DNA from 3 places in the Tistrella bauzanensis genome. Region 1 is predicted to be linked to each of the others. Evidence: riboswitches for the same ligand, from Rfam matches in the RefSeq annotation. Region 1 holds a riboswitch; each other region holds the start of a gene.

Region 1 (7,188 bases):
CGGCGACGGGCACGTGCCAACTGCATGGCGGCGGACAAGCCGGCAAAACTGCCCCCGATAATGATCACGTCATGGTTCATGGCTGCGGGTCTCCGGTCATGCCTGAATATCACGCATCTTTATAAGTTACGTATATCGGCGACACAAGCCATCACGCCACTTTTCTGGTTACGATAGCGGTGCCCTGCTATCATCGCGGGACAGCCGAGCCAATCGACCGTGATGAAGGAGCACCCCACCCGATGCGCGCCGACAGCCGCCTGTCACGCATGCTGCATGTGCTGATCCACATGGATCGCCATGACGGCGTCGCGACATCCGAAACCATTGCCGGGATGCTGAACACCAACCCAGTGGTGGTGCGCCGGACCATGGCCGGCCTGCGCGACCAAGGCTATGTGCGGTCGGAAAAAGGCCATGGCGGCGGCTGGACCCTGGCTCGCCGGCTGGACGACATCACCCTGCTCGATGTCTATCGCGCGCTGGGCGATCCGCCGGTGTTCGCCATCGGGCCGTCGGTCGACCAGCCCGATTGTCTGGTGGAACAGGCGGTCAACGCCACGCTCGCCCAGGCGATGCAGGCGGCCGAAGCCGTCCTGCTCGACCGCCTGGGCCAGGTGAGCATCGCCGATATCGCGCGCGATTTCGACCGCCGCTTCAGCGCCCTGACCGGTGCGACGGCCGGACGGCTGGTGATGGAGCAAGGCTGATGGCGCCGGCTCTAGGTATCAGCCCATGGCAATGATAATCTTGCCCCGCGCCCTGCCCGATGCCTGATGACGCAGTGCCGCGGCCAGATCATCCAGGGCCACCACGCGATCGATTGGAACCGTCAGGCCCGCGGTCACGATGGCGTCGACCATGGCCTGAAGCCGCCGGCCGCTGGAGCGATGGAAGACGAAATCCGCCTCAACCCCATATGCGGCGGCCAGCGCCGGATCGGGCGCCTCCGAGATCGCAAGCAACCGGCCACCGGACCGCAGCACGCCGAATGACCGCCGCTGGGTCTCGCCGCCGATGGTGTCGAGCACGACATCGACCCCTGAGGCCACCGCGGCGAACTCGTCGGTGCGATAGTCGATAACCTGGTCGGCACCGAGCCGGCGGGCAATGTCGATGCCGGTTCCCGATGCCGTTGCGATCACCCGCGCGCCGGCCATGCGAGCGAACTGAATAGCAAAACCGCCGACGCCGCCCGCCCCCGCATGTACCAGAACCGTCTGGCCCGCGCGCAGAGCCGCCATCTCGATCAGGGCCTGCCATGCGGTGCCGGCGGCGGTGGGAATGCCGGCGGCATCGGTCAGCGACAGCCCTGCCGGCACGGGCACCAGATGATCGGCGGGTATCGCCGCAGAGCCGGCCATGGCGCCACCACGGGTGGGATCGCTGCGGCCGACAACATGATCACCGGGCCTGAACCGCTGCACCTGGTCGCCCACCCGTGTCACGACACCGGCCAGATCGGTGGCGATGGTGTGTGGAAGATCCACCGGAAACACCTCATGCATCCAGCCGGCATGCATCTTCACGTCCAGCGGGTTCAACGCCGCGGCCTTGACCTCGACCAGAACCTCGTCGGGGCCGATCGCGGGCTGTGCCACGCTCTCGACAATAACCTCGGCACCATAGGCATGGAATCGTGCCGCCTTCATGACCCGGCCTCCGTCGACACCACTGGCCAGGCGCCCACCTGCCCCAGCCAGCCGAACCAGTCCTCCAGATGCCAGGTATGGGTCAGCCGGCCATCGGCGATGGCATGAAATTCGTGGATCGCGATCTGGAACGATCGCCCGGTCGGCGCCACCCCGAACCAAGGGCCGGTATGGGTGCCGGTGATGACGGCCCGCACCGCCACGCGACCGGGCTGGCCGATCATGTCGAGTATAGTGATCTGCAGATCGCTGAAGGCGGCAGCGAACGCCAGGATCAGCGGTTTCATCCCCGCGCGGCCCGGCTGCTGGTGCGGTGCCAATGGGATGTCCTGCCAGTCGATGGCCACCGCCTGGTCCAGAAGATCCGGATTGCCGTCACTGAAGGCGCGATAGAGCAGCTCGACGACACGGCGGTCGTCGGCGCCCAGCCCCTGCGGGCCGGGCTGTTCCTGATGGTGTAGCGACATGGCCATGGGTCCGGTCGTCCTGAATGAGAGTTGATGTCAGCGTCACCCCCACAGGAATAGGCCCGGCTGCATCATCATTGAAATCGATAGAGAATATATGTGAACATCCACCGCATGGATCTTCATCGCATCGACCTCAACCTGCTCATCGCCTTCGACGCACTGATGACGGAACGCAGCGTCACCCGCGCCGGTACCCGGATCGGGCGCAGCCAGCCGGCCATGAGTGCGGCACTGGCGCGGTTGCGCGCGCTGATCGGGGATGACCTGTTCGTCCGGGCGCCGCACGGTCTGCAACCGACACCACGGGCGATCGATCTGGCCGAACCGCTGGCTCAGGCGCTGGCCCAGATAGACCGGGCATTGGGCGCTGACCGGACTTTCGATCCCGCGACCGCGACAACCGCGATCTCGCTGGGCATATCGGATCATCCGGGCCTTCTGATGCTGCCACGACTGCTGGACCGGCTGCGGCATGACGCACCGGGCATGGCCCTGCATGTCCGCGACATCGCGGCCCGAGACGATGCAATCGCGATGCTGGATGCCGGCACGGTCGATATCGCCGTTGGCGTTCCGCCCACCGCAACCGGCGGCGGTCGGATCCTGCACCAGCCGCTGTTCAGGGAACGCTTCGTCTGTGTGCTGCGGAAAGATCACCCGGCCGCACAGGCACCGCTGGATCTGACCGCTTTCCTCACGCTGTCGCATCTGCTGGTCTCGCCCGAAGGCGACCAGTTCGGGCAGGTGGACGCGGCTCTGGCGAGACGGGGTCTGAAACGGCACCTGGCCCTGACCCTGCCCCACATGTACGCGGCGCCGCTGCTGGTGGCGCGGTCGGACCTGATCGCGACCCTGATGGAAGGCGTGATCATGGCCTCGGGCCATGCCGATGCACTGGTGATGCTGCCACCGCCGCTGGATCTGCCGACCGTGCCGTTCGTCATGTCATGGCACCGTCGCAACGACACCCATCCCGGCCAGCACTGGCTGCGCGGCCGAATCGCCGCCCTTGGCGATGCCGGCCGCGACCATGGCGATTGACCGTGCCGTCAATCGGCGCCGATGGCCTCGATGTCGAATGGCGTGGTCTGGTAGATCTCGTTGATCCAGTTGCCGATCAGCAGATGGGCGTGGCTGCGCCAGCGGTTCTCCGGCTCCCGGGTCGGGTCGTCCTTGGGAAAGTAGTTCTTCGGCACCTGAATGGCATCGCCGGTCGCCACATCGCGCTGGTATTCCTCGGCAAGCGAGGTCCGGTCGTATTCAAGATGATTGAACATGTGCAGCGAGCGGTGCCGCGGATCGTCGAGCAGGCACAAGCCGGCGTCGTCACTGTCGGCCAGCACGGTGATGCCGGCATCCCGGGGCAGATCCTCGCGCCGGATCTCGGTCCAGCGTGATACGGGAATCGAGAAGTCGTCGGAAAAGCCGCGCAGATAGGGCGAGGCCGGCGCCAGATTGCGATGCCGGAAAACGCCAAAGGCCTTTTCCGGCAGGTCATGCTTGGGCACACCGTGGAAATGATGCACCGCCGCCTGCGCGCCCCAGCAGATATTGAAGCAGCGATGAACGTTCGTCTGGGTCCAATCGAACACGTCGCACAGCTCCCCCCAATAGGTGACCTCTTCAAAGGGCAGCCGTTCAATGGGGGCACCGGTGATGATGAAACCGTCGAAGCGCTCCGACCGGATATCGTCCCAGCTTCGATAGAATGAACTCATATGATCAACGGATGTATTGCGCGCGACATGGCTGCCGATGCGGATCAGCGACAATTCGACCTGCAGCGGCGTCGCGCCGATCAGACGCGCGATCTGGGTTTCCGTCCGGATCTTGTTGGGCATGAGATTGAGCAGCCCGACCCGCAACGGCCGGATATCCTGCCGTATGGCGTCGGTCTCACGCATGACCATCACGCCTTCGGCTTCAAGCGTGCTCCGGGCCGGCAGGTCATCGGGAATCTTGATCGGCATCGACGCGTTCATCCTCCGACGTAGTGCGGGGCTGGCGCCGTGGCGTGATCCGATTGATTGCCGGTTCGGCCACATCCTCCCCCATGAAACAGGCGGGAGTGCCACCTTGCCCGGTCGGCAGGTTGGCGTTGGGCGCGCCCCAACTCTTGATGTCGCGTCAGTTGTAGGGGAGATTTCCGGCCGTCTCAAGGGGCAAGTATGACCGCCTGCATGGCGCTGCATGCCCGGATGATCGCCACGGAGCGGAGGCATCGATCGGAAACAATTCGCCCGACGTGCTGTTGGGGGCGCAAGCCGGCCGTCATCGATGCCGACGGTCACTGGCGCCGGTCGTGTCACCCGGCCCGGCCGGATGCCGCAGTCCGAACCGGAGCGTTCATCATGCGAGACCTGCTTCATCCGCCCCGCCGGCCCGGCGGGATCGTGCTGATCACCGGCATCCTCGTCGGATTGATCGGCCTTGCGCTTGCGGTCCTTGGGGGCTGGCTGCTCTACCTGGGGGGTACGCCATATTATCTTGTCACCGGACTGCTGCTTGTGCTGAGCGGCACCGTGATGTCATCCGGCCACCCGGCCGGCGTATGGGTCTATGTGGCGGTGCTGATCGGCACAATCGCCTGGGCGATCTATGAGGCAGGCCTCGACGGCTGGGCGCTTCTGCCGCGACTTGTCGCGCCATTGGTGCTGGGCATCTGGATCTTGTCGCCGTGGGTGGCAGGCCGGCTCTTGAAGGCCCCCGGGCATGGGCAGATTGCCGGCCACAGCCAGGTCCGGGCGGTGTCGTGGGGCGGCATGCTTGCCTGTATGGTTCTGATCGGTCTCGTCTTCGCGGCGGGTTACCGGATCACCGACATGCGCTATGCCCGCACCGACGACACATCGGGCTGGACGGTCGGGGCACAGGCGCCCGCCGACCGCTTCATCGCCAGAGCGGACTGGCGATCCTATGGCGGCACCCATGCGAATGACCGGTTTTCGGCGCTCGACCAGATCACCCCCGACAATGTCGCCCGCCTTGAAAAGGTGTGGTCGTTCTCGACCGGCGACATGCCGAAGCCGGGCGAGAAAAAGCGCGGCCGCGAATTCAGCTTCGAGGCGACCCCGATCAAGGTGGATGATTCGCTGTATCTGTGCACACCGCACCGCGACGTGATCGCGCTCGACGCGACCACGGGCGAACGGCTCTGGCGCTTCCAGCCGGGCGGGGACATGTCGCACAACATCTATCAGGCCTGCCGCGGCGTCTCGTATTTCGAGGCGCCTGAGGGCACGCCCTGCCGGCAGCACATCGTCTCCACCGCCTCGGACCTTCCGCGTCTGTTCGCGCTCGACGCCACGACCGGCAAACCCTGCGAGACGTTCGGCGACGAAGGCATGGTCGATCTGCGCCAGAACATGGGGCCGGTGCCGCCCGGCTTCCATTTCATCACCTCGCCACCGATGGTGATGAACGGCAAGATCGTGTTGAGCGGCTGGGTCTATGACAATCAGACGGTCGGTGAACCATCCGGCGTGATCCGCGCCTTCGATGCCGTCGATGGGCATCTGGCATGGTCCTGGGATCTGGGGCGCAATCCACCGACCGACCCCCTCGGCCCAGACGAGGTGTATACGCGCGGAACCCCCAATGGCTGGGGCGTGTATTCGGCCGACCCGCAGCTCAATCTGATCTATATTCCGCTCGGTAACGCGACGCCCGACTATTATGGCGGCGGCCGGCGGCCGTTCGACGAGGCCTATTCCGGCGCGCTGGTGGCGCTCGACGCGACGACCGGCCGAGAGCGCTGGCATTTCCAGACCGTGCATCACGGCCTGTGGGACTTCGACCTTCCGATCGGGCCATCGCTGGTCGATCTTCCCGATGGCGATGGCGATGGCGATGGCGATGGCGGCACGATCCCTGCGCTGGTCCAGACCACCAAGCAAGGCGAGATCTTCGTGATCGACCGGCGCAGCGGTGAGCCGATCGCGCCGGCCGAGGAACGGCCGGTGCCGCAGGGCGATATCCCCGGCGAACGCTATTCGCCGACCCAGCCCTTCTCGGTCGACATGCCGTCGCTGAGAGCGCCGAAGCTTCAGGCGACAGACATGTGGGGCGCCACGCCGATCGACCAGTTGCTGTGCCGCATCACCTTTCACCACATGCGAGATGACGGGCTGTTCACGCCGCCCGGTCTGACACCCACCATCGGCTGGCCGGCGTTTGACGGTACCTCCGACTGGTACGGCCCGACCATCGATCCGGCGCGGAAGCTGATGTACATCAACACCACTTTCATGCCGTTCAAACTGAAGATGCTGCCCTATGAGAAAGGTTTCGCGAAAGATCTCTACCAGCCCTGGAGCGGCTGGGGAGAGCCATATCCGCAGCCGCCGTTCAGCAACAATCCGCAGCATGGCACGCCATTCGCAATCAAGGTCGACCCCTGGCTGAACGTGCTGGGCGTGCCCTGTGCCCGTCCGCCCTGGGGGCAGATGCAGGCGATCGACCTCGTGAGCCGCGAGATCGTGTGGAAACGGCCGTTCGGCACCACACGCGACATGGGCCCCTTCGGTCTGCGAATGCCTGTTGGTCTGCCGACTGGCGTATTCAGCATGGGCGGCAGTGCCGCGACCGCCAGCGGGCTCATTTTCATTGCCGCGACCACCGATCAATACATGCGCGCCCTCGATGCCCGCACCGGGCGAACCCTGTGGCAGGTCCATCTGCCGGCTGGCGGCAACGCCACGCCGCTGACTTACATAGGCGCGGACGGTCGGCAATATGTGGTCATCGCCGCCGGCGGGCATGGTGGCATCAGGTCTCGCAATGGCGACGAGGTCATCGCATTCGCTCTCCCACAGAGGGACGCGCAGGATTGACCGGCTGGGTCGGCCGCGCGGAACCGGCCGGCCCCGATGTGGCCTGTGGCCGTGATCCGGGCGACTCCGTGACCGACGGAACGAAGGCCTGCCCGATCAGGTCGTCCTTGGAGCTGAAATTCTTCGCCCGTGCCGTTGACATTTACATGATGATTATCATATTTATGATCTATGATGATGCCTGTCATGAATATGAGCCCCACCAGGGAAGGGCAATGCCATGACCGCCATCCC
Region 2 (7,188 bases), on a different contig from region 1:
GCTTTCGGGCTGGGCCAGTTCGCGGCCGGGCTGTACTGGATCGGCGTCGCCTTCTTCGTCGACGCCGCCAAATTCGGCGCGCTGGCGGTGCCGGCAGTGCTGGGGCTGGCGGCCGGGCTTGGCATTTTCACCGGTCTTGTCGGGGTGGCGCAGGCGCGGCTGGGCGGCCGGGGGCCCGGACGGATCGCGATCTTCGCGGTGCTGTGGGTGGCCGCGGAATGGCTGCGCGGCCATGTGCTGACCGGATTTCCCTGGAATCTGGCCGGCAGTGCCTGGCTGGCGGTGCCACCGGTGGCGCAGGCGGCCTCGGTGGTGGGCATTTATGGGCTGGGCCTGCTGGCGGTGCTGGTGTTCACAAGCCCGGCTTTGCTGGTGACGCGCGCGGCCGGTGAGCGGCGGCCGGCCCTGGCGCTGGCGGTACTGGTTCTGCTGGTGGTGGCGGGCAGTGCCGGATGGGGTATGGCGCGGCTGTCGGAGACCGCGACGGCGATGGTGCCGGATGTGCGGTTGCGGCTGGTGCAGGCGGCAATCGACCAGCGCGAGAAATGGCGTGGCGGCATGCGGGCGCAGCATATGCGTGCCCAGATCGACCTGACCCGCGGCCCGGGCTTCGACCGCATCAGCCATGTCATCTGGCCGGAAACCGCGGTTGGCTATTATCTGGAACAGGATGCCGAGCCCCGGATGGCGCTGGCGGCGGCGGTGCCGTCGGGCGGGCTGCTGATCACCGGGGCGCCGCGGGTGGAGTGGGTGCGGCCGCCGGCCGGTGCGGCCGACGGGGCCGAGCCGACGCCATTGATCTATAACAGTGTGCTGGCGATCGATGGCGCCGGGCGCATCCAGGGTGTGTATGACAAGGCGCATCTGGTGCCGTTCGGCGAATATGTGCCGCTGCGCAGCCTGAACCCGTTCCCCAAGCTGACCGAGGGGACGATGGATTTTTCGGCCGGCCCCGGCCCCGCCACACTGGCGCTGCCCGGCCTGCCGCCGGCAAGCCCGCTGATCTGTTATGAGGCGATCTTCCCCGGCGCGGTCACTGCCGGGGCCGACCCCGCCACCCGGCCGGGCTTTCTGCTGAACGTCACCAATGACGGCTGGTTCGGCCTGACCGCCGGTCCCTTCCAGCATTTCGCCGCCGCCCGGATGCGGGCGATCGAGGAAGGCCTGCCGCTGGTCCGTGCCGCCAATAACGGCATATCGGCGATCGTCGACCCGCTGGGGCGGATCGTGGCGCTGTTGCCCCTGGACCGGCGCGGCGTGCTGGATGGCCCGCTGCCGGTGGCGCTGGCACCGACCATCTATGCCCGGATGGGCGACGAGGCCGCCGGCATCGCGGCCCTGCTGGTGATGGTGGCAGGTTTTCTGACCACACGCCGCAATACCGGTGCTGCCTGAGCATTCACAGGATCTTGATATATTTTCGCATGACCTTCTCGTTATCTTGCAGTGTCTGATTGCTGACTTTTCTTCCTGAGGAAATCCCGCAGGACGGTTGGATCAGCGATCTGATTTTCCCCCGGAGAGTCAGTAGACTACTTTGCGATGTCGAGTCTGCGGGATAAGCAACTGATGCGTGTTCAACCTGTCACTGGAGGCGAGTGTGACCGGGAATGCAACCCGGAATACGCGTTTCATGCAGCCCCATGCGCGCGCCGGGGTTGACCCATGCCATGGCGTGATGTCATCTATCCGGCTGGTAACAGGTCGGAAACGAGGCCTGCGGGGTGCGAGGAGGGATGACGCGGATGGTGACGAGACTGAACCCGATTGACGCTCATGTCGGTGGACGCGTGCGGTTGCGCCGGCAGCTTCTGGGGCTCAGCCAGGAAAAGCTGGGGCAGCGGGTGGGACTGACCTTCCAGCAGATCCAGAAATATGAACGCGGCACCAATCGCATCGGCGCGGGCCGGCTGTTCCTGATCGCCCATGCATTGGATGTGCCGGTATCGTTCTTCTATGATCAGGCAGAAGCGGTGGCGGGAGGACGCGGGCTGATCAGCGTCGACGACGGCTTCGACTGGGCGGTGATGGAAGGCCCGGACGCCCAGATGCTGGCCTTCGACTTCGCCCGCATTCCCGATGCACGCACCCGCACCCGTGTGATTGATCTGGCGCGGTCGATGAGCGACGCGATCGGCACCGGTGCCTGAAAAACGTGCTTGATTCCGGAAGCACGTCGTGGAAGTTTCATCCGAGGGTTTGAGCAAAACCAATGCGCGAAAATCACATGTCCCGCAAGCGTGACCTGTGAGAGCGTGGGTATGCCAGATCATCCGTGGTCGGATTTGTGCCGCTTGCCGCCACGTTAAACAGTGCGCTAAGTGGGCTTGGTGGGCGCATTCCCGTGTCAACCCGCCGAGAACCCAGACGCACGGAGTCCATCGTAGGCAACCGGCGGGCTGAAAGCCCGCGAGGTTGCCCGGACCGTGGTCGGAGCCACGGTTCGTCGTCGGTTCTTGAGGGGTTGAAGACGCGTCATGGCCCGCAGCAACTACCTGTTCACCAGCGAGTCGGTCTCCGAAGGCCATCCAGACAAGATCTGTGACCGGATTTCGGATGCCGTTCTCGACCATCTTCTGTCTGCCGACCCGTTCTCGCGGGTCGCCTGTGAAACGCTCGCGACCACCAATCGGGTGGTGATTGCGGGTGAGATCCGCTCCAAGGGCGACACCTCGCCCGAAACCATCGAGCAGGTGGCGCGCGACGTCATCCGCGACATCGGTTACGAGCAGGACGGCTTCCACTGGCGGACCGCCAGGATCGAAGTGCTTCTGCACGATCAGTCGGCCGATATCGCGGTCGGCGTCGATGCCGCCGGCAACAAGGATGAGGGCGCCGGCGACCAGGGCATCATGTTCGGCTATGCCTGCCGGGAAACCGACGCGCTGATGCCGGCGCCGCTCCACTATGCCCACACCATCCTGCGCAATCTGCGTGCGGCCCGCCGCTCGGGCGACGTGGCGCTGCTTGGCCCCGACGCCAAGAGCCAGGTGACCCTGCAATACGAAGGCGGCAAGCCGGTGGGCGCCACCTCGATCGTGTTGTCGACCCAGCACATCGCCGGCGTCACCCAGGACGAGGTGAAGGCCGCCGTGCGGCCGATCATCGAGGCCTCGCTGCCTGCGGGCTGGATGTGCGACGACGCCCATCTCTATATCAATCCGACCGGCAATTTCGTGATCGGCGGCCCGGATGGCGATGCCGGCCTGACCGGGCGCAAGATCATCGTCGACACCTATGGCGGTGCAGCACCCCATGGTGGCGGCGCCTTCTCGGGCAAGGATCCGACCAAGGTCGACCGGTCGGCCGCCTATGCCGCGCGCTATCTGGCGAAGAACGTGGTGGCGGCCGGGCTGGCCGATCGCTGCACCATCCAGCTCTCTTATGCTATCGGCGTGTCGCATCCGCTGTCGGTCTATGTCGACACCCACGGCACCGGCACGGTTGACGAGGCCAGGCTGGAAGCGGCGATGCGCGAGGTGATGAACCTGACCCCGCGCGGCATCCGCGAGCATCTGCAGCTGAACAAGCCGATCTTTGCCCGCACCGCCTCCTATGGCCATTTCGGGCGCGAGCCCGAGGCCGATGGCGGCTTCTCGTGGGAGAAGACCGATCTGGTGGAGGCGATCAAGCAGCTTGTGCTCTGATCCTGATCCATGCGATCAGCAAGGGGCGGCATCCGGAGATCCGGGTGCCGCCCGCTTTTTTGTCGACAGCCCACCCCTCTGACCAGCCCGGACACCGGACAGCCGATGACCGTTTCAAGCCATAAGCCCGCCGCCCCGCCCGCCGCCACGACCGTCTCTGATGCCGATGACGCCGACAGCCATGGCGACAGTGTTGGTCGGCGCCACTTCGGCCGCCGCATCGGCCGGCCGCTGAAAGCCAATCGCAGCCGGGTGCTGGAGCAGACGCTGCCGGCGCTGGCGATTGCGCTGCCGCCGCGCGGCGAGGGCGGGTCGCTGTCGCCGATCGACCCCTATGCGCTGTTCGATCATCCGCCGGCGGCGCTGGCGCTGGAAATCGGCTTCGGCGGCGGTGAGCATCTGATCGCCAGGGCCGAGGCCGAGCCCGACACCGGCTTCATCGGCTGCGAGCCCTATATCGGCGGCATGTCGGCGCTTCTGGTTGAACTGGAGGTCCGCGGCCTGCGCAATGTACGGGTGCTGGGCGATGATGCCGCCCGCCTGCTGGACGTGCTGCCCGATGCCTGTCTCGACCGGGTCTATCTGCTGTTCTCGGACCCCTGGCCCAAGCGCCGCCACGCCAAGCGCCGTTTCATCCAGCCCGAGACGGTGGCGGCGCTGGCCCGGGTGCTGAAGCCGGGCGGCGAGCTGACGGCCGCCACCGATCATACCGATCTGTGTGCCTGGACACTGGCCCATGTTCGCGCCCATCCGGCCTTCACATGGACGGCACGCCGGCCAGGCGACTGGCAGCGGCGGCCCGACGGCCAGATCGAGACCCGCTATGAGGCCAAGGCCCGCGCCGCGGGACGGGTGCCGGTGTTCATGCGGTTTCTGAAGACCTGAGCATTTTTCTGGGGGGCTGCGTGCTTTTTCCGAAGATCCGGCGTGTTTCCAGCGCGGAATCGCTCTGGGCGGCCTTGTCTGGCCGCAGTGACACCCCCACGTTCGCTGAGGCGCCGATTGCAGGCAGGCGAGGTTGCGGCGGATGGACGGCGGGGCGCGGGCGCCCCCGGGGACAAACTCCTTGCGGTTCCGTTACATATGCGTATATTGACCGTCGTCCGCGTTTGCGGACCGCCGGCGATCCCGCCAGCGCCCAAGCCGACGAGCCTTCCGCCCCGGTGAGGGACCGGAGGGGTATCCGGCGTGGGCACGCCGGAGGTCGCGGTCACATGCAGCTTCCGCCGGGTGGGCCTTGGGCCCGCCTTTTTTTGTTTGTGCCGCGTCGGACCATCACCTGTGTCGGGCCAGTCGCCCGCGCCGGTCTGGCCTCGCCCCGCCACTGGAGGAGCGCATGGACGTCGTTCGTCGTATCACCGAGCTGATCGAGCCGGCCATCGGCGATCTCGGTTACGAGGTCGTGCGCATCGTGTTCCGATCGGGCACCAACGCCACCTTGCAGATCATGGCCGAGCGCACCGACGGTCAGTTGATGACGGTCGATGACTGCGCCGAGATCAGCAATGTCGTGTCGGCGCTGCTCGACGTCGAGGATCCGATCACCGAGGCCTATGCACTTGAGGTCAGCTCCCCCGGCATCGACCGGCCGCTGACCCGGTTCAAGGATTTCGAGCGGTTCGCCGGCTTTGAGGCCAAGATGGAACTGCGGCGCCCGCATGAGGGCCGCAAGCGGTTCCGCGGTCGGCTTGCCGGCGTGCGTGATGGCGGGCTGGTCGCGATCCGTCTGGATGACGGCGCTGAAGCGGCCCTGCCTTTCGACGAGATTTCGTCGGCGAAGCTGATCCTCACCGATGAGCTGATCGCCGCCGTCCAGGATAACCGGAGCTGAGTGCGCCCCATGGACATCAACTTCAACACCGGCCCGGTCCGGCACGAGCTGCTACAGGTCGCTGACGCGGTTGCCCGCGAGAAGTCGATCGACCGCGACAGCGTGCTCGAAGCCATGGAACAGGCGATCCAGACCGCGGGTCGGCGCAAATACGGCCAGGATCACGATATCCGGGCCACCATCGACCGCAAGACCGGCGAGATCCGTCTGTACCGCTATACCCAGGTGGTCGACGAGGTCGAGGACGAAGCGACCCAGACCACGGTTGCCGATGCCCGCCACCGCAAGCCCGACGCCGCCCCCGGCGATTTCCTGGTCGACCCGCTGCCGCCGATCGATTTCGGCCGCATCGCCGCCCAGACCGCCAAGCAGGTGATCGTGCAGAAGGTGCGCGAGGCCGAGCGCCTGCGCCAGTTCGACGAGTTCAAGGAACGGGTCGGCGAGATCATCAACGGCATCGTCAAGCGCGCCGAATATGGCAGCGTCGTGGTCGATCTGGGCCGCGCCGAAGCCGTGATGCGCCGCGATGAACTGCTGCCGCGGGAAAGCTTCCGGGTCGGCGACCGGGTCCGCGCCTATATCTATTCGGTGCGCGAGGAACCCAGGGGGCCGCAGATCTTCCTGTCGCGCACCCATCCGATGTTCATGGCGAAGCTGTTCGCGCAGGAAGTGCCCGAAATCTATGACGGCATCATCGAGATCAAGGGCTGCGCCCGCGATCCGGGATCGCGCGCCAAGATCGCGGTGACCAGCAACGACAGCAGTATCGACCCGGTCGGTGCCTGCGTCGGCATGCGCGGCTCGCGGGTGCAGGCGGTGGTTGCCGAACTGCAGGGCGAAAAGATCGACATCATTCCGTGGTCGCCCGATACCGCGACCTTCCTGGTCAATGCGCTGGCCCCGGCGGAAGTCGCCAAGGTGGTGCTGGACGAGGATACCCAGCGGATCGAAGTGGTGGTGCCGGATGAACAGCTGTCGCTGGCCATCGGCCGGCGTGGCCAGAACGTCCGCCTGGCATCGCAGCTGACCGGCTGGGACATCGATATCGTCACCGAGACCGAGGAGTCGGAGCGGCGCCAGGAACAGTTCCGCGAACGCTCGCGGCTGTTCATCGAGGCACTGAACGTCGACGAGGTGATCGCTCAGCTTCTGGTGACCGAGGGCTTCGAATCGATTGAGGAAATCGCCTTCGTGGCCGAGGATGAACTGTCGGGCATCGAGGGTTTCGATCCCGACGTCGCGGCCGAGCTTCAGAACCGCGCCCAGGTGTTCCTGGAAGCCCGCGACCGGCGCATGGACGACAAACGCCGCGAGCTGGGTGTCGAGGACGCGGTCGCCGAGATCGAGGGCATGACGCCGCTGATGCTGGCGCAGCTGGGTGAGAAGGGGGTGAAGACCCTCGACGACCTGGCCGACCTGTCGGGCGACGAGCTGATCGAGCTTCTGCCCGCCGGCACGCTGGACGAGGCCGAGGCCAACCGCATCATCATGGCCGCCCGCGCCCATTGGTTCGAGGACGAACCGGCGGCTGGCGAGGTGGCGGATGACGGTGACGCCGTCGGCGCCGAGGCTGGTGCTGGTGATGCGGCCGATGCCGGCGTCGACGGCGCCAAGGCCTGATATGAACGCGGCCCGGAACCCCATGGCGCCGGGCCATGAACGGAGCGATGATGGTGGTGGCGATCGATCCGGCAATGCCGGACGGCATGG
Region 3 (7,188 bases), on a different contig from region 1:
CGCTCTGGGCCGAGTCTGCCTCGACCGCGAAACTGATCGAGACCGCCGAAGCGCTGGGCCACGCGCCGGGCGCGCTGCCGCCCGAGGTGCTGGCCGCGAATGCGCGGCTGGTGGAGCGCCTCGACACGTTCGAGCAGAACCGCGACGACATTCTGGCCCGGCCGGACGCCGACCCTCCCGCCCCGCCCCGGCCGGACCAGGAACTCGCCGAACATCATGCCCGGCAGCAAGAGGTGCTGGACCACAAGCTCGACGAGATGCGGGCAATGCAGGAAGCGCGCATCGCCCGTGGCGATGTGCGCGACCCGGATGCACTGCGCGCGGCAATGGACAAAGCCGCCGAGCGCGAGCGACAGATGTTGGAGCAGCGCCAGGAGGCCGAACGCCAGCGGGCAGCCATGGAACAGGCCGAGCGTGAGGCGGCTGCCCGTCAGGAAGCCTTGATGCTCGCCGCCCGCCAGCGCTGACCACCGGGGCCCGTACCCCGCAACCTGTAGCAACCCTGACCTGTGCACAGCCGGGGTCAGACCATTCCGGCTTCAAGCTTTCGTGATTTGCCGCAGACACCCGGTTCCGGCTTATGGTGGGGGCCATCAGGCAAACGAGCGGCCGGGGAGCGGGCACGATGACGGCAGGTGTGGCGAGAACGGGCGGATGGCTGCTGTCGGCGGCAGCCGCGCTGCTGATGGGGTTGATGGTGCATCAACCGGTGGCGCGGGCGGCGGAAGCCGATGCGCCGGCCGGCGCGCCCGCCGACGACACGGCGGCCTGGGATGCCGTGCTCGCCGAGGCGCGCGGCCAGACCGTGCGCTTCAATGCCTGGGGCGGCGACCCCAAGATCAACACCTTCATCGCCGATATCGGCCGGCAACTGGCCGCGTGCTGCGCGATCACGCTTGAACAGGTGAAGCTGGCCGATACCGCCGAAGCGGTGGGCCGGATCCGCGCCGAGGCGGCGGCAGGCCGGCTTCAGGATGGCGGCTCGATCGACCTGCTGTGGGTGAATGGCGAGAATTTCGTGGCGCTGCGGCAGGCGGACCTGCTGTATGGCCCGTTCCTGGACCGGCTGCCCAATGCCCGGACGATCGACCTTGACGCCAACCCGGCGCTGACCTCCGACGGCCATATCCCGGTCGACGGTTACGAGGTGCCCTGGGGCCTGTCGCAATTCGCACTGGTCTATGACCGGGCGGTGACCCCGCAGCCGCCGCGCGGCCCCAAGGGACTGGCCGGCTGGATCGGCGCCCATCCCGGCCGCTTCACTTATCCGGCGCCGCCGGATTTCATCGGCACCACCTTCCTGAAGCAGATGCTGGTGATGCTGCTGGACGATGCCGGCCGGGCCGCGCTGGCGGCACCTGTCGACCCCGCCCGCGCGCCCGCGATCACCGCCCCGTTGTGGGACTGGCTCGACCGCGTGCGGCCATCACTGTGGCGCCAGGGACAGGCCTATCCGCCAAGCGGCCCGGCGCATGAACAACTGCTGATCGACCGGGCGGTGGATCTGGGCTTCGCCTTCCATCCGGGACAGGCGGCATCGGCGATCGCCGCCGGGCTGATGGCCGACACCGCCCGGGTCGCCGGCTGGTCGGGCGGCGGCATCGCCAATGCCCATTTCGTGGCGATCCCGCGCAATGCTCCGGCCAAGGCAGCGGCGATGGTGGCCGCCAACCATCTGATTTCACCGGCAGCCCAGGCCGCCAAGCTGGACCCGGCGGTGTGGGGCGACATGACCGTGCTGGCGGCGGACCGGTTGAGCGATGACGGCCGCGCCCGCTTTGCCGCCATCGATCTGGGTCCGGCATGGCCGTCGGATGACGAACTGGGCCCGGCCCTGCCCGAACCGCATCCTGACTGGACCGGCTGGCTGGAAGCCGAATGGGCGCGGCGCTATCTGGGCGGCTGAGATGCAGATCCCGAACCCGGCCGGGCCGGCCGCCTTCCGCCCGGCGGCGGTGATCCGCCCGTCCTGGCCGCTGATGGCGGCACCGGGCGCGGTGATCCTGCTGCTGGCCGTGCCGCTGCTGGGCGGGCTGGCGGCAACCGGGCTGGCCGCTGCCGATGGCGCCGCATGGCAGGTGCTTGCAACCGAACCCGGCATGCTGCACGCGGCCCTGATCAGCCTGTGGACCGCGCTTGCCGCCACCCTGCTGTCGGTGCTGCTGGCCGGCGGCATGGCCGCAGGCCTGGCCGCCCTGCCCGGCTTCGGCCGCATGGCCGAACGCGCCGCCCTGGTGATGGTGGCGGCCCCCCATGCGGCGGTGGCGGTTGGGCTGGCACTGCTGATCGCCCCCACCGGGCTGATCTTCCGCGCCGTCAGTGGTGGTGGCGACGCCCTGCCGCCGGACCTGGCCGTCCCCGGCGACCGGTTCGGGCTGTCGCTGATCGTGGGGCTGGTGATCAAGGAAACCCCGTTCCTGCTGGCCCTGCTGCTGGCCGCACAGGCGCGGCTGGGTGCCGGCGCCGTGCTGGCCCGCGCGCGCTGTCTGGGCTGGCGCCCGGCCAGCGCGTGGTGGCGGATCGTGGCGCCACAGATCTGGCCGGTGCTGCGCTGGCCGGTGGTGGCGGTGCTGGTCTATGGCATCGGCACGGTCGATATGGCTGTGGTGCTGGGGCCGAGCCTGCCGCCGAGCTTCGCCGTGCGCAGCCTGTCGCTGCTGTTCGATGCCGACCCCGCCCGTGCCGCCGCCGGCCATGCCGCCGCCCTGGCGCAACTGGCGCTGGCAGCGGTGGCGGTGGGCATCTGGTGGCTGGGTGAGCGGCTGGCGCGGTTCTGGCTGGCGGGCGGTCGCGGCGATCATCCGGCCCGCATCGATCCACCGCTGGTGCGACGGCCACGCCAGCCCGTGGCGCCGGCGCTGTCGGGCCTGTCGGGGCTGGTCGGCGGTCTGGCGCTGCTGCTGGCGGCCGCCAGCCTTGCCACCCTGGTGATCTGGGCGCTGGCGGCAAGCTGGCGGTTCCCCGATCTGCTGCCCATGCGCTGGGCACCGGGCCGGCTGGCCGATACCGTGGCGCTGCTCGGCTGCGTCATCGCCCGCACGGTCTGGCTGGGGCTGCTGCCGGTGGCCATCGCCCTGCCGCTGGCGGTGCTGGTGCTGGAACGTGAGGCTTTGGGTGCAGACGGCGGAACCGGGGCCGGCCGCTCGCTGTCGCAGGCGGCGGAGGCGCTGGTCTATCTGCCGCTGCTGCTGCCGCCGGCGGCATTTCTGGCCGGCATCCGCGCCTTGGCGCTGCGCCTGGGGCTGGACGGCACGGTTGTGGCCGTAGTGTGGTGCCATCTGCTCTATGTGTTCCCCTATCTGTTTCTGGCGCTGCGCGAAAGTTATCGCCGCACCGACCCCCGGCCGCGGCTGCTGGCGCGCAGCCTGGGCCGGGGGCCGGGCGGCGCCTGGGTGGCGGTGATGCTGCCGCTGACCGCGCGGCCGATGGCGATTGCCGCCGCGATCGGCTTCGCGGTCGGTGTGGCACAATATCTGCCGGCGCTGATGATCGGCGGTGGCCGGCTGCCGGTGCTGGCCACCGAAGCCGTCGCCGCCGCATCCGGCATCGACCGGCGGGCGGCATCGACTGCAGCCCTGCTGATGACCGCCCTGCCCGCCATCGGCTTCCTGCTGGCCAGCCTGATCCGCGCGCCGGCCCGGGCGGTGCGGCAATGACCGCCGGGCTGGTGCTGGACCGGCTGGCGCTGCGCATCCATGACCGGCCGCTGATCGGCCCGCTGGATCTGACGGTGCCGGCAGGCGTGATCGGCGCCGTGGTCGGGCCGTCCGGCGTGGGTAAATCCACCCTGCTGGCGGTGATCGCCGGTATTGCCGGGCCGGGTGTGACCATGGCCGGCCGGGTGTGGCTGGATGGTACTGCCATCGACGGCCTGCCGCCCGAGGCGCGGCGCGTGGGGCTGATGATGCAGGATGATCTGCTGTTCCCGCATCTGACGGTTGCCGCCAATATCGGCTTCGGCCTGCCCGCCGGGCTGTCGCGGGCCAGGCGCCGGGCCTTGATCGACGCGGCACTGGCCGAGGCGGGCCTGGCCGGGCTGGGTGGTCGCGACCCGCTGACCCTGTCGGGGGGGCAGCGGGCGCGGGTGGCGCTGATGCGGATGCTCGTGGCACGCCCGCGCATGGTTCTGATGGACGAACCCTTCGCGCGGCTGGACCGGCCGCTGGCCCACAGGCTGCGCACGGCCGTGTTCGCCCGCATCCGCGCCGAGGCGGTGCCGACGCTGATCGTGACCCATGATCCGGACGAGGCGGCGGCGGCCGGCGGGCCGGTGCTGGATCTACAGGCCGCGGATGGGTGAAAGATGCTGATATCTTCAGGACTTGACCCCCGGTCGCGCCCGGGCGTATCGTGGCGCCCTGATGTCGCGGGGCACGTGTGGCTTGTGTCGGCGCATCCGTGGGGATTTGGGCCGGCCGGCTTGCGGACCACGTAAATCTCGCTGCTAAAAGGTCGGGAGCGGGCGCAGAACGGATTGTGCGTCGACCCGGCCAGAGGCCGGGTTTTTTTATGCGGACATGTGACCATGCGGGAAGACGGGGGCCGGAACGGCGTCGAGGACGAATGTGCGGCCGATGACGGGCTGTGGGAGAGCGATCGGGGTGGCGGCGACAAGCCGGCGGCCGGCGCCGGCCGCCGGCAGGCGACGCTGGCGGTGCGCGGCGGGCTGGACCGCAGCCCCCATGGCGAGACATCGGAAGCGCTGTTCCTGAATTCGGGCTATGTCTATGACAGCCCGGCCAGGGCCGAGGCCCGGTTCAAGGGCGAGGAGCCCGGCTTCGTCTACAGCCGCTATGGCAACCCCACGGTGCGCACCTTCGAGACCCGGCTGGCGGCGCTGGAAGGTGCCGAGGCCTGCCGGGCCACGGCATCGGGCATGTCGGCGGTGTGGACCGCCCTGGTCTGCCAGCTCCGCCAGGGCGACCATGTGGTCGCGGCCGAAGCGCTGTTCGGATCGTGCCAGTACATCCTGACCGAATTGCTGCCCCGGTTCGGCATCGAGACCAGCTTCGTGCGCGGCGACGACATCGCGGCCTGGTCGGCGGCGGTGCGGCCGAACACCAAGGTGTTCTTTCTGGAAACCCCGTCGAACCCGCAGCTCGAACTGATCGACCTTCAGGCGGTGGCGGCGGTGGCACGCGATTGTGGCGCCAGGCTGGTGGTCGACAACGTGTTCGCCACGCCGATCCTGCAGAAGCCGCTGCAGCTTGGCGCCCATGTCGTGGTCTATTCCGCCACCAAGCATATCGACGGCCAGGGCCGGGTTCTGGGCGGCGCCATCCTGTCGGACGAAGCCTTCTGCGATGGCGAGCTGCGCAATTTTCTGCGCCATACCGGCCCGACCTTGAGCGCCTTCAACGCCTGGGTGCTGCTGAAGGGGCTGGAAACCCTGCCGCTGCGGGTGCGGGAACAGACCCGGGCCGCCACCGCGCTGGCCCGGCGGCTTGAAAACCATCCGGCGTTGACGCGGCTGATCTATCCGGGCCTCGCCTCGCATCCCCAGCATGCCCTGGCACGCCGGCAGATGCGGGGTGGCGGCACGGTTCTGGCGCTGGATTTCGCCGGCGGCAAGGACGCCGCTTTCCGCTTTCTTGAGCGTCTGGAGGTGGCCGACATCTCGAACAATCTGGGTGACAGCAAGACCTTGGCCACCCACCCGGCCACCACCACCCATCAGCGCCTGACCGCCGACCAGCGGGCCGCCGTGGGTATCACCGAAGGGCTGGTGAGGGTGTCGGTGGGGCTTGAGGATGTGGAGGATCTGGCGGCCGATCTGGGGGCCGCACTCGACGCCGCATAACCGCTGGCGAGGCCCGTCTGCCGATTAGGGCTTGCGCTCGGCACTGGAAATCCGCTGCATTGGTCGCAATATTGGCTTCGCAGACCCTTCGAGGCCGGCATGCGGGCGGGTTTGCCGGGGTGGGGACATCGGTATGGTGTCGCCATGATGCGACGATTGAGCAGGTGGGGATGATGGCGGCGGAACACGAATACAGCGCGACAACCCGCTCGATCATGGTGGCGGTGCGTCCGTTCTATGTCGACGACCAGTCATCGCCGGAAGACGGGCAGTTTGTCTTCGCCTATCACATCCGGATCGAGAATCACGGCGCGGACACGGTCCAGTTGCGCAGCCGCCACTGGCGGATCATCGATGCGCTGGGCCGGCTTCAGGAGGTGCGCGGCCCGGGCGTGGTAGGCGAGCAGCCGGTGCTGGCACCGGGCGAGAGCTTCGAATACACCAGCGGCGCACCGCTGGCCACGCCGTCGGGCATCATGGGCGGCAGCTATCAGATGGAGAGCGCCGCCGGCGAGATGTTCGAGGTCGAGATCCCGAGTTTCTCGCTCGACAGCCCCCATGCCGCCCAGACGATAAACTGACCGCCGGCCCCCGGTCGCAACCGGATGAGGGGCCCGCCTCTGGCAATCCGCGCCGAATGGACTAGATCTGGTCTGAACCCCTTTGGGGCGCGCACGCAGGGACAGCCGGCACCGGGCGCCGCACGGTCGTCCGCGATTTTCGCCGTGGACGGGCTTGCAGGGGTAGCTGGCAAAACCTATAGTAGAAGTTCCATCAGGCAGGTGCAGGGCGATCTCTGGTTGCATTGCCCCATCCTGCCACCGGTTCGCGGACCGGGAGGCCGCCGTATCGCGGCCAACTGTTCCGCGTGATCACGAGAGCTGCCAGGGCATGTCCGCACCGATGATCCGGCTGGCGGGTGCCCACGTAAAACTGACAGCTTTCGTACGATCGGCCCGCCGCAGACACGACGCCCCGCGCAGCTTTTGCCAGCCGGGCGACGTGTCCAGCCGGCCGCACCCTGGGAGTTGCTTGAGCAATGACACGCGAAAACGTGCTGGCGGTGAAACTTGACGGCCAGGTGAAGACCCCGGACGCGACCTCTGCGGCGCGGCCGGACCGCGCCGAAGCCGAAGCCGCCGTGCGGACCCTGATCCGCTGGGCCGGCGACGATCCCGACCGCGAAGGCCTGCTGTCCACGCCCGATCGCGTGGTCCGGTCTTATGAGGAATTCTTCGCGGGCTATGCGCAGGATCCGGTCGAGATCCTGCAGCGGACCTTCGAGGAAACCGACGGCTATGACGAGGTCGTGGCGCTGCGCGGCATCCGGATCGAAAGCTATTGCGAGCACCACATGGTGCCGATCATCGGCGTCGCCCATGTCGCCT

Evidence for each region. A riboswitch is a leader RNA that binds a small molecule or an ion and turns the genes downstream of it on or off. The one in region 1 is predicted to bind S-adenosylmethionine.
Region 2: linked by a shared signal. The riboswitch ahead of metK (methionine adenosyltransferase) and the one ahead of metA (homoserine O-acetyltransferase MetA) in region 1 are both predicted to bind S-adenosylmethionine.
Region 3: linked by a shared signal. The riboswitch ahead of metZ (O-succinylhomoserine sulfhydrylase) and the one ahead of metA (homoserine O-acetyltransferase MetA) in region 1 are both predicted to bind S-adenosylmethionine.

What each region holds. Positions count from the first base shown of each region.
Region 1 covers NZ_BMDZ01000007.1:109,828-117,015, forward strand. Annotated here, with positions in the region: gene IEW15_RS05225 (NAD(P)/FAD-dependent oxidoreductase) at 1-80, opposite strand, end outside; gene IEW15_RS05230 (Rrf2 family transcriptional regulator) at 243-710, shown strand; gene IEW15_RS05235 (NADP-dependent oxidoreductase) at 729-1,652, opposite strand; gene IEW15_RS05240 (ester cyclase) at 1,649-2,125, opposite strand; gene IEW15_RS05245 (LysR family transcriptional regulator) at 2,234-3,163, shown strand; gene metA (homoserine O-acetyltransferase MetA) at 3,172-4,092, opposite strand; SAM-I-IV-variant riboswitch at 4,136-4,250, opposite strand; gene IEW15_RS05255 (membrane-bound PQQ-dependent dehydrogenase, glucose/quinate/shikimate family) at 4,474-6,954, shown strand.
Region 2 covers NZ_BMDZ01000012.1:48,965-56,152, forward strand. Annotated here, with positions in the region: gene lnt (apolipoprotein N-acyltransferase) at 1-1,395, shown strand, start outside; gene IEW15_RS07440 (helix-turn-helix domain-containing protein) at 1,746-2,150, shown strand; SAM riboswitch at 2,266-2,341, shown strand; gene metK (methionine adenosyltransferase) at 2,478-3,647, shown strand; gene trmB (tRNA (guanosine(46)-N7)-methyltransferase TrmB) at 3,753-4,532, shown strand; gene rimP (ribosome maturation factor RimP) at 4,984-5,478, shown strand; gene nusA (transcription termination factor NusA) at 5,488-7,098, shown strand; gene IEW15_RS07465 (RNA-binding protein) at 7,134-7,188, shown strand, end outside.
Region 3 covers NZ_BMDZ01000058.1:686-7,873, reverse strand. Annotated here, with positions in the region: gene IEW15_RS19500 (hypothetical protein) at 1-467, shown strand, start outside; gene IEW15_RS19495 (ABC transporter substrate-binding protein) at 695-1,906, shown strand; gene IEW15_RS19490 (ABC transporter permease family protein) at 1,908-3,656, shown strand; gene IEW15_RS19485 (ATP-binding cassette domain-containing protein) at 3,653-4,300, shown strand; SAM riboswitch at 4,389-4,468, shown strand; gene metZ (O-succinylhomoserine sulfhydrylase) at 4,526-5,800, shown strand; gene apaG (Co2+/Mg2+ efflux protein ApaG) at 5,974-6,381, shown strand; gene folE (GTP cyclohydrolase I FolE) at 6,840-7,188, shown strand, end outside.